2 regions of the Kosakonia cowanii JCM 10956 genome follow, and region 2 is predicted to be linked to the other one. Evidence: predicted binding sites of a transcription regulator. Region 2 holds the regulator's gene; the other holds the start of a gene.
What was found. Region 2 encodes LexA, which represses DNA repair genes until DNA is damaged. Its sites were predicted from a motif close to TNCTGTATGTACATACAGNA; they were not measured.
Positions count from the first base shown of each region.

Region 1: a site for LexA is predicted at 2,017-2,036, ahead of sbmC (DNA gyrase inhibitor SbmC). Genes of this name have one in related genera too.

Region 1 is NZ_CP019445.1:4,186,341-4,190,736, reverse strand. Features, by position in the region: gene sbcB (exodeoxyribonuclease I) at 1-562, opposite strand, end outside; gene dacD (serine-type D-Ala-D-Ala carboxypeptidase DacD) at 772-1,932, shown strand; gene sbmC (DNA gyrase inhibitor SbmC) at 2,054-2,527, shown strand; gene BWI95_RS19920 (FUSC family protein) at 2,652-3,710, shown strand; gene BWI95_RS19915 (DUF496 family protein) at 3,877-4,212, shown strand; gene cobU (bifunctional adenosylcobinamide kinase/adenosylcobinamide-phosphate guanylyltransferase) at 4,392-4,396, shown strand, end outside.
Region 2 is NZ_CP019445.1:874,178-878,573, reverse strand. Features, by position in the region: gene plsB (glycerol-3-phosphate 1-O-acyltransferase PlsB) at 1-822, opposite strand, end outside; gene BWI95_RS04050 (diacylglycerol kinase) at 955-1,323, shown strand; gene lexA (transcriptional repressor LexA) at 1,432-2,046, shown strand; gene dinF (MATE family efflux transporter DinF) at 2,121-3,455, shown strand; gene BWI95_RS04035 (CsbD family protein) at 3,589-3,798, shown strand; gene zur (zinc uptake transcriptional repressor Zur) at 4,183-4,396, opposite strand, start outside.

The DNA.
Region 1 (4,396 bases), 1.3 Mb from region 2:
CATAGACATCCGCCATCGCGTCGTGGGCGTTGCTGTGCTCAATGCCGTTCGCTTTGGTCAGGTGCTCAAGGCGGAAACTCGGCAGACCTTCCTCATTTTCCGGCCAGTTGATCCCCTCCGGGCGCAGGGCGTAGCAGGCGCGCATCACATCCAGCAGATCCCAGCGGGAGTTGTGGTTTTGCCAGCTCCAGGCGTAGGGATCGTAGAAGTTGCGGTAAAAAATATTGCGCGTCACTTCATCATCAAAACGGACGTTGTTGTAACCTACCACGCAGGTATTTGGCACGGTGAAGAGGTCGTGAATGCGTTTAGCAAACGCCGCTTCATTTTCACCTTTGGCGCGCGCCACCTGCGGGGTAATGCCGGTGATCAGCACCGCTTCAGGCTGGGGGAGATAGTCATCGGCGGGTTTGCAGTAGAAGACTTCCGGCTCGCCGATGGTCGTGAAATCGGCGTCGGTGCGCAGCGCGGCGAACTGCGCCGGGCGATCCAGCGCGGGGCTGGTTCCGAAGGTCTCGTAATCATGAAAAAGAAATGTCGGGGTTGCCGGGGAATCAGACACCAGAAGCTCATCCTGTCAGAAAGTATGCCGACTATGGTAAACCATCGTCGCCCGTGTGCCGAAGAAAAACCGTGCCAGCTTACGGCGCAACTCGCAAAAACAGGGGCTTAAAAATGATTTATGTCACATTTCTTTGCAATTTTGCCAGGTAACGACACACGAAGTTCCGTACAAAGGACGCCCCTTTCCGATGTATTGAGGATATTTCATTGAAACGCCGTTTGTTTGCTGCTTCATTGTTGGCGGTGAGCGTCCATTGCGCTCAGGCCGACGACCTCCCATTTGCCCCTCAGCCCCCGGCAGTGCAGGCCGGATCATGGGTCTTGATGGACTACACCACCGGGCAAGTCTTAACTGCGGGGCATGAGCATCAGCAGCGTAATCCGGCGAGTCTCACCAAATTGATGACCGGCTATGTCGTCGACCGCGCCATTGATAGCCATCGCATCAGTGCGGACGACGTGGTTACGGTTGGCAAAGATGCCTGGGCGCAGGGCAACCCGGTGTTTGCCGGATCGTCACTGATGTTCCTTAAGCCGGGCGATCGCCTGACGGTGCGCGATCTGAGCCGCGGGCTGATTGTCGATTCCGGGAACGACGCCTGCGTGGCGCTGGCGGATCACGTCGCCGGTGGGCAGCCGCAGTTCGTGGCGATGATGAACGACTATGTGCAGAAGCTGAATCTGCGTGATACCCATTTTGAAACGGTACATGGCCTGGATGCGCCGGGGCAGCACAGCTCGGCCTACGATCTGGCGGTATTATCGCGCGCCATTATTCACGGCGAGCCGGACTTCTATCATATGTACAGCGAAAAGAGCCTGACGTGGAACGGCATCACCCAGCAGAACCGCAACGGGCTGCTGTGGGATAAAAGCCTGAACGTCGATGGGCTGAAGACCGGCCACACCTCCGGCGCGGGCTTTAACCTGATTGCCTCAAGCGTTGATGGTCAACGCCGTTTGATCGCGGTGATCATGGGCGCGGACAGCCCGAAAGGGCGCGAAGAGCAGGCGCGCAAGCTGCTGCACTGGGGTCAGCAGAACTTTGATACGGTTGAGATCCTGCGTAACGGCAAAAAAGTGGGCAGCGAGCGCGTCTGGTATGGCGATAAAGAGCTGATTGCTGTCGGCACCAATGAGGATCGCTGGCTGGTGCTGCCGAAAGCGGAGCTGCAAAACATCAAAGCGAAATATGTGCTGGACAGCAAAGAGCTGGAAGCGCCGCTTGCCGCCCATCAGCGCGTCGGTGAAATCCAGCTTTATGACCGTGATAAAGTGATTGCCAAAATGCCGCTGGTGACGCTGGAGAGCGTTGGCAAAGGCGGGCTCTTCTCCCGACTGAGCGACTACCTGCACCACAAAGGTTGACCATCGTGCGGGCAGAGTGGCAGGCTTGCGAGTCTGCTCGCATAATTGACGCGTGCGGCAAGCCTGATGGTCGCCGGGTAGATATACTGTACAGACAAACAGTAACGCGCAGGAGGTCACGATGGGCTACAACGTTAAGCAATCAGAGCAGCGCCGTATCGCCGGGTTTCATCTGGTGGGGCCGTGGGAAGAGAAGGTGAAGCAGGGCTTCCAGCAGTTACTGCTGTGGGTCGAGCATAACCAGATCCAGCCGCTGGAGTGGGTCAGCGTCTATTACGATAACCCCGATGAAGTGCCGCCGGAGAAGCTGCGCTGTGATGTCGCCATCACAGTCGAGCGCGACTTCCAGGTGCCTGTTAATAGCGCAGGCGTTATCACCACCGACATTCCCGGCGGCCACTATGCGGTGATGAGCGCACGGGTCTACAACGAAGATTTTGAAGGCAGCTGGAATCTCTTTTTCGACGAGCTGTTGGGTGACACCTCGGTGCAGATTGGTGCCGGCCCCTGTTTTGAGATCTACCAGAACGACGGTAAGGGCGACGGTTTCTGGGACATTGAGATGTATATCCCCGTCGAGCCGAACGCCCACTAAAGCCGGGCAGGGCAAAAAAGGCCGCGAGAGTGATGCTGGCGGCCTCTTTTTTTGTCCTGACAGGGCATTGGCAGGAAAAAATACCGCTACAATTGCGCCTTTCTTTTTGACCCGGAGCCTGGCTGTGCGTCGCGACAAATCCCTCAGCCCGTTTGAAATTCGACTTTATCGCCACTACCGCGTGGTGCACGGCGTGCGCATTGCGCTGGCGTTTATCCTCACCTTTTTGCTTATCCGCCTGCTCAATGTCCCGGAGGGTACCTGGCCATTGATCACCCTGGTGGTGCTGATGGGGCCGATCTCCTTCTGGGGCAACGTGGTGCCGCGCGCCTTTGAGCGCATCGGCGGTACCATTTTCGGCGCGGTGCTGGGGCTGGTGGCGTTAAAGCTGGAGCTTTACTCTCTGCCGCTGATGCTGCTGTGGTGCGCCGCCGCCATGTTTCTCTGCGGCTGGCTGGCGCTCGGCAAAAAGCCTTACCAGGCGCTGCTGATTGGGATCACCCTTGCGGTCGTCGTGGGTGGGCCAAGCGGCGATATGCACACGGCGCTGTGGCGCGGTGGCGATGTGATTATCGGTTCGCTGCTCGCCATGCTCTTTACCGGCATCTGGCCGCAGCGCGCCTTTTTGCACTGGCGCATTCAGATGGCGAACTACGTCACGGCCTTTAACCGCGTCTATCAGGGCGGTTTCTCACGCAACCTGGTGGAGCGGCCACGGCTGGAGAAGCATCTGCAAAAAATCCTCAACGACGTGGTAAAGATGCGCGGGCTGATTACCCCCGCCTGCAAAGAGACCCATATCCAGAAAGCGATCTTCGAGGCGATCCAGACCGTCAGCCGCAATATGGTCTGCATGCTGGAGCTGCAAATCAACGCCCACTGGAGCTCACGCGCCAGCCACTTCGTGATGATTAATGCCAGCACGCTGCAAGAGACGCAGCAGATGACCCAGCAGACGCTGCTCACCATCGCTCACGCGCTCTATGAGGGCAACCCGCAGCCGATCCTGGCGAACACGGAAAAGCTTAACGATATCGTCGCCGAGCTGCGGCAGTTGATTGGCGAACATCAGGGCGATGCGGTGACGGAAACCTCCATTCACGGCTATGTCTGGCTTAGCATGGAGCTGGCGCGCCAGCTGGAATTGTTATCGCATTTGATCTGCCGGGCGCTGCGCAAATAAACGGCTAATAACCGCCTCGGGGTGTCAGGTTGTTTCGATTCAGCTATATTTGCGGTTATGATAGCCAGCAGGAAAACTTATTGTCATATGCCACTGCTTTGGGTAGGTTTGCCTCTCAGGTGATGGCCTTAACGAATCCGAATCTCAATTAATCAGGGGTGTCAAAATGGAAACAACCAAGCCTTCATTCCAGGACGTTCTGGAATTTGTGCGTCTGTTCCGTCGCAAAAACAAACTGCAGCGCGAAATTCAGGACGTTGAGAAAAAGATCCGTGATAACCAGAAACGCGTTCTGCTGCTGGACAACCTCAGCGACTACATCAAGCCGGGCATGAGCGTTGAAGCCATTCAGGGCATTATTGCCAGCATGCGTACCGACTACGAAGATCGCGTTGATGACTACATCATCAAAAACGCCGAGCTGTCGAAAGAGCGCCGCGAAATCTCTAAGAAACTGAAAACCATGGGCGAACTGAAGTCGGTTGAAAACAAAGCCGAGTAAGCGCCTGCGCGGTGAGAGCCTCGTCTCTCACCGTCTTCTCTTTTCTCCATCCCCTTCCACTTTTCTTCCTCCTTTTTTCTTTATCACCCATAAAAACCAGGCCTTTCTCTGTTTGCAGAGTGGTAAAATGCGCCGCGCAGAAAGCACATCAGGACGTTTAAACATCATCAGGAGCCCGCATGTT
Region 2 (4,396 bases):
CGTAAAGCCGAGGATACGGTCGGTCAGGCGAATCATCTCGTAAGAGAAGTTAGCGGCAATCTCTTCCATCAGCGCGATCGCGTTCTGCTGCGCCTTATCGTGGGAGATCTTTTTGCTGCGCGCTTCATCTTCCACCGCACGGGCAATCGCTTTCGACGATAGCAGCTTATTGAAGAGATCCTGACGCGCCGGCAGGCGTGGGCCAACGGCGGCCAGACGCTGACGGGCGAAGTGCATACGCGCCACGCGGGCCAGTTTCTGCGCGATGATCTTATCCGTACCATGTTCGGTCGCCATGCGGCGCAGCGAAACCGGCGGGGAGAAGCGCACAAAGCTGTCGCGGCCAAGCCACGAAACAGCGAAGAATTTCTGCACACCGTTGAGCATGCGCAACGGCGGGTTGATTTCACCCTTTTCACGCCCCGGCGAGCGGCCAAACATCACCGATACCGGCACCATCTGCACATCCAGATCGGGATGGCTGCGGTGTAAATCCAGATAGTCGTGGAACAGTTTGATCGACTCTTCTTTCGGCGTGTAATAGGTGAATACGCGCGGGCCGCCGTGAATAAACACGTAGCGTGGCAGCAGCGCGCCATCGATCTCCAGCGGTTCGAGGGGATCGGGTAATTCATGCGCCAGGCACTGCTCGCGCAAGGTCATTAAGTCAGCCTTTGAGTTGTAAGGCAGCACGTACATAATAGGACGTGATGTGTCGAGCCCCAGTTCCTGTGCAGGTTCTGCGGGGATCGATTTACTTTTTACCAGCACGCTTAATGGTAAGTTCAGTAATTTGTAGTAAATTCGTGGCCAGCCGGACATAAAGGGTGTAAAGCCTCTGGTTATTAATAGTGCCATTGCGCCGCAAGAATATCAGAAAGCACGCATAATTTCTGTGGTACCGCTGCGTGTACCACTACTCATTGACGCTTAATAGTTAAAAAGGTTCTTTTCATGGCCAATAATACCACCGGTTTTACCCGGATCATTAAAGCCGCAGGATATTCGTGGAAAGGCGTACGCGCAGCCTGGATTAATGAAGCTGCATTTCGCCAGGAGGGCGTAGCCGTTGTTCTGGCTATTATTATCGCTGCATTTTTGGATATTGATGTCATCACGCGCGTCCTGCTTATTGGCTCGGTCACGCTGGTGATGATTGTCGAAATCCTCAACAGCGCTATCGAAGCGGTTGTAGACCGTATCGGGTCTGAATTCCATGAGCTTTCCGGCCGGGCAAAAGATATGGGATCGGCGGCGGTGCTGATGACAATCTTACTGGCGGTCTTTACCTGGGTCTCGCTTCTTTGGTCACATTTTCGATAGCGTTTCCATAATTCTATAACACTCTGGATTTTTGCTTAAATGTGGTTTCAAAATCGCCGTTGACTGTATATACTCACAGCATAACTGTATATACACCCAGGGGGCGGGATGAAAGCATTAACGGCCAGGCAGCAAGAGGTGTTCGATCTGATTCGCGATCGCATCACCCAAACCGGTATGCCACCGACGCGTGCGGAAATCGCACAGCAATTGGGGTTCCGTTCCCCAAATGCAGCCGAAGAACACCTTAAAGCGCTGGCGCGCAAAGGGGTGATCGAAATCGTATCTGGTGCATCGCGCGGTCTCCGCCTGCTGCTGGAAGAAGAGAACGATATTGGTCTTCCGCTGATTGGTCGCGTCGCTGCGGGTGAGCCGCTGCTGGCGCAACAGCATATCGAAAGCCACTATCAGGTCGATCCGAATCTCTTTAAACCGCATGCGGACTTCCTGCTGCGCGTTAGCGGGATGTCGATGAAAGATATCGGTATTATGGACGGCGATCTGCTGGCGGTGCATAAAACCCAGGATGCGCGTAACGGCCAGGTGATCGTCGCCCGTATCGAAGATGAAGTAACGGTGAAGCGCCTGAAAAAACATGGCAACACCGTTGAACTGTTGGCGGAAAACAGCGACTTCTCTCCGATTGTTGTTGATCTGCGTAAACAGAACTTCACCATTGAAGGGCTGGCAGTTGGCGTGATCCGTAACGGTGAATGGCTGTAACGCCTCTTTTCTCTGCTGTGGCGCCCGTTTAGCGCCGCAGCGCCACGCTTCCTCTTTTTAACGACGCTTACGCTATGCCGCTGTTAACCGCATCCGACAAAGCTTTGTGGCGGCTTGCGCTGCCGATGATTTTATCGAATATCACCGTTCCGCTGCTGGGCTTAGTTGATACGGCAGTGATTGGTCATCTGGATAGCCCCGTCTACCTTGGCGGCGTGGCGATTGGCGCAACGGCAACCAGCTTCCTCTTTATGCTGCTGCTGTTTCTGCGTATGAGCACCACCGGGCTGACCGCCCAGGCATTTGGTGCAAAAAATCCCTCTGCACTCTCACGTGCGCTTGTCCAGCCTCTGCTGCTGGCGCTCGGCGCAGGTATCGTCATTGCGCTGCTGCGTACGCCGCTTATCGACCTGGCGCTGCATATTACCGGCGGCAGCGAGGCAGTGCTGGAGCAGGCGCGGCGCTTCCTTGCCATTCGCTGGCTGAGCGCACCCGCCTCGCTGGGCAATATGGTGCTGCTTGGCTGGCTGCTCGGCGTGCAGTATGCCCGCGCACCGGTGATACTGCTGGTGGTCGGCAATCTCTTCAATATCGTTCTCGACCTCTGGCTGGTGATGGGCCTGCATATGAATGTGCAGGGCGCTGCGCTCGCGACGGTTATCGCGGAATATGTCACCTTCTTTATCGGCTTGCTGATGGTGCGGCAGGTTTTACGCCGGCAGGCTATCTCTCTTTCGATGCTGAAATCCGCCTGGCGCGGCGGCGTTCGCCGTTTGCTGGCGCTCAATCGCGATATCATGCTGCGCTCGCTGCTGCTGCAACTCTGCTTTGGCTCCATCACCGTGCTGGGTGCTCGTCTCGGCAGCGAAACGGTCGCCGCCAACGCGGTGCTGATGATGTTCCTCACCTTTACCGCCTATGCGCTTGACGGCTTTGCCTATGCCGTCGAAGCCCACTCCGGTCAGGCTTACGGCGCGCGCGATGGTAGCCAGTTGCTGCACGTCTGGCGCGCGGCCTGCCGGCAGGCAGGGTTTGTGGCCCTCGCCTTTGCCCTTGTCTACGCGCTGGCAGGAAGCACGCTTATTGCGCTGCTGACCTCCATTCCTGAACTGCAGGCGGTTGCCGGACACTATCTTATCTGGCAGGTGGTATTGCCGCTGGTGGGGGTGTGGTGCTATTTGCTCGACGGCATGTTTGTGGGTGCGACGCGCGCGGCTGAAATGCGTAACAGTATGGCGGTTGCCGCTGCCGGTTTTGGCCTGACCCTGCTGACGGTGCCGTGGTTTGGCAACCACGGTTTATGGCTCTCTCTGGCGGTTTTCCTGGCGCTGCGTGGTATCACGCTGGCGCTGATCTGGCGTCATCACTGGCGCAACGGCAGCTGGTTTGCCAATGCCGACAATGCATGAGGATCTGCGGCTTCGTCTGGCGTGTATGGTTAAAGATTCCGAATAAAAAACCGAACGCCGAATCCTTATCTACAATAATTAATACGTTCAGCACGCAAGAACGTCATTTTAACCGAACGATAAGGAGTCAATTATGAACAAAGACGAAGTCGGCGGTAACTGGAAACAGTTTAAAGGTACTGTTAAAGAGAAATGGGGCAAATTGACCGATGACGATATGACCGTCATCGAAGGTAAACGTGACCAGCTGGTAGGTAAAATCCAGGAGCGTTACGGTTACGCGAAAGACGAAGCGGAGAAGGAAGTTACAGATTGGGAATCACGTAACGAATACCGCTGGTAGCCAACACTTCCCCCTCAAGTGTATTAACCCTCACAGGCTACCCTGCCCGTAGGTACAAGGATGTACCTCCCTAATCTCCAATCCCTTCATCTTTCACGTTTTATCTGCGTTGGCTGCACTCGCTCACATGAGTCACATACTTTCGTATTCTTCCCATGATTCGCGCGCTTGCCGAATCCCTTCATCTTTCACGTTTTATCTGCGTTGGCTGCACTTGCTCACATGAGTCACATACTTTCGTATGCTCCCCATGATTCGCGCGCTTGCCGCCTTGCTAAAACGCGAAATATTTTGGGATTACTATCTGAAATAGAAACAGAAACAGAAACAGAAACAGAAACAGAAACAGAAACAGAAACAGAAACAGAAACAGAAACAGAAATTTTAACGCGGTTTTTTCTTCACCTGCAGGCTGTGATCGTGCTGGCAATGGTCGTGATGACGGCAGGCTTCGACCTCGACGCAGGCCGCGCATAAGCCGTGGGCTTCAATCACATTGTGGCGCAGGGCAAAGCCCATCTTCGCCGCCAGCGCATGCATAATATCTTCCACCCCTTCCGCCTGCTCCTCTTTAACCGCGCCGCAGCGGTCGCAGATA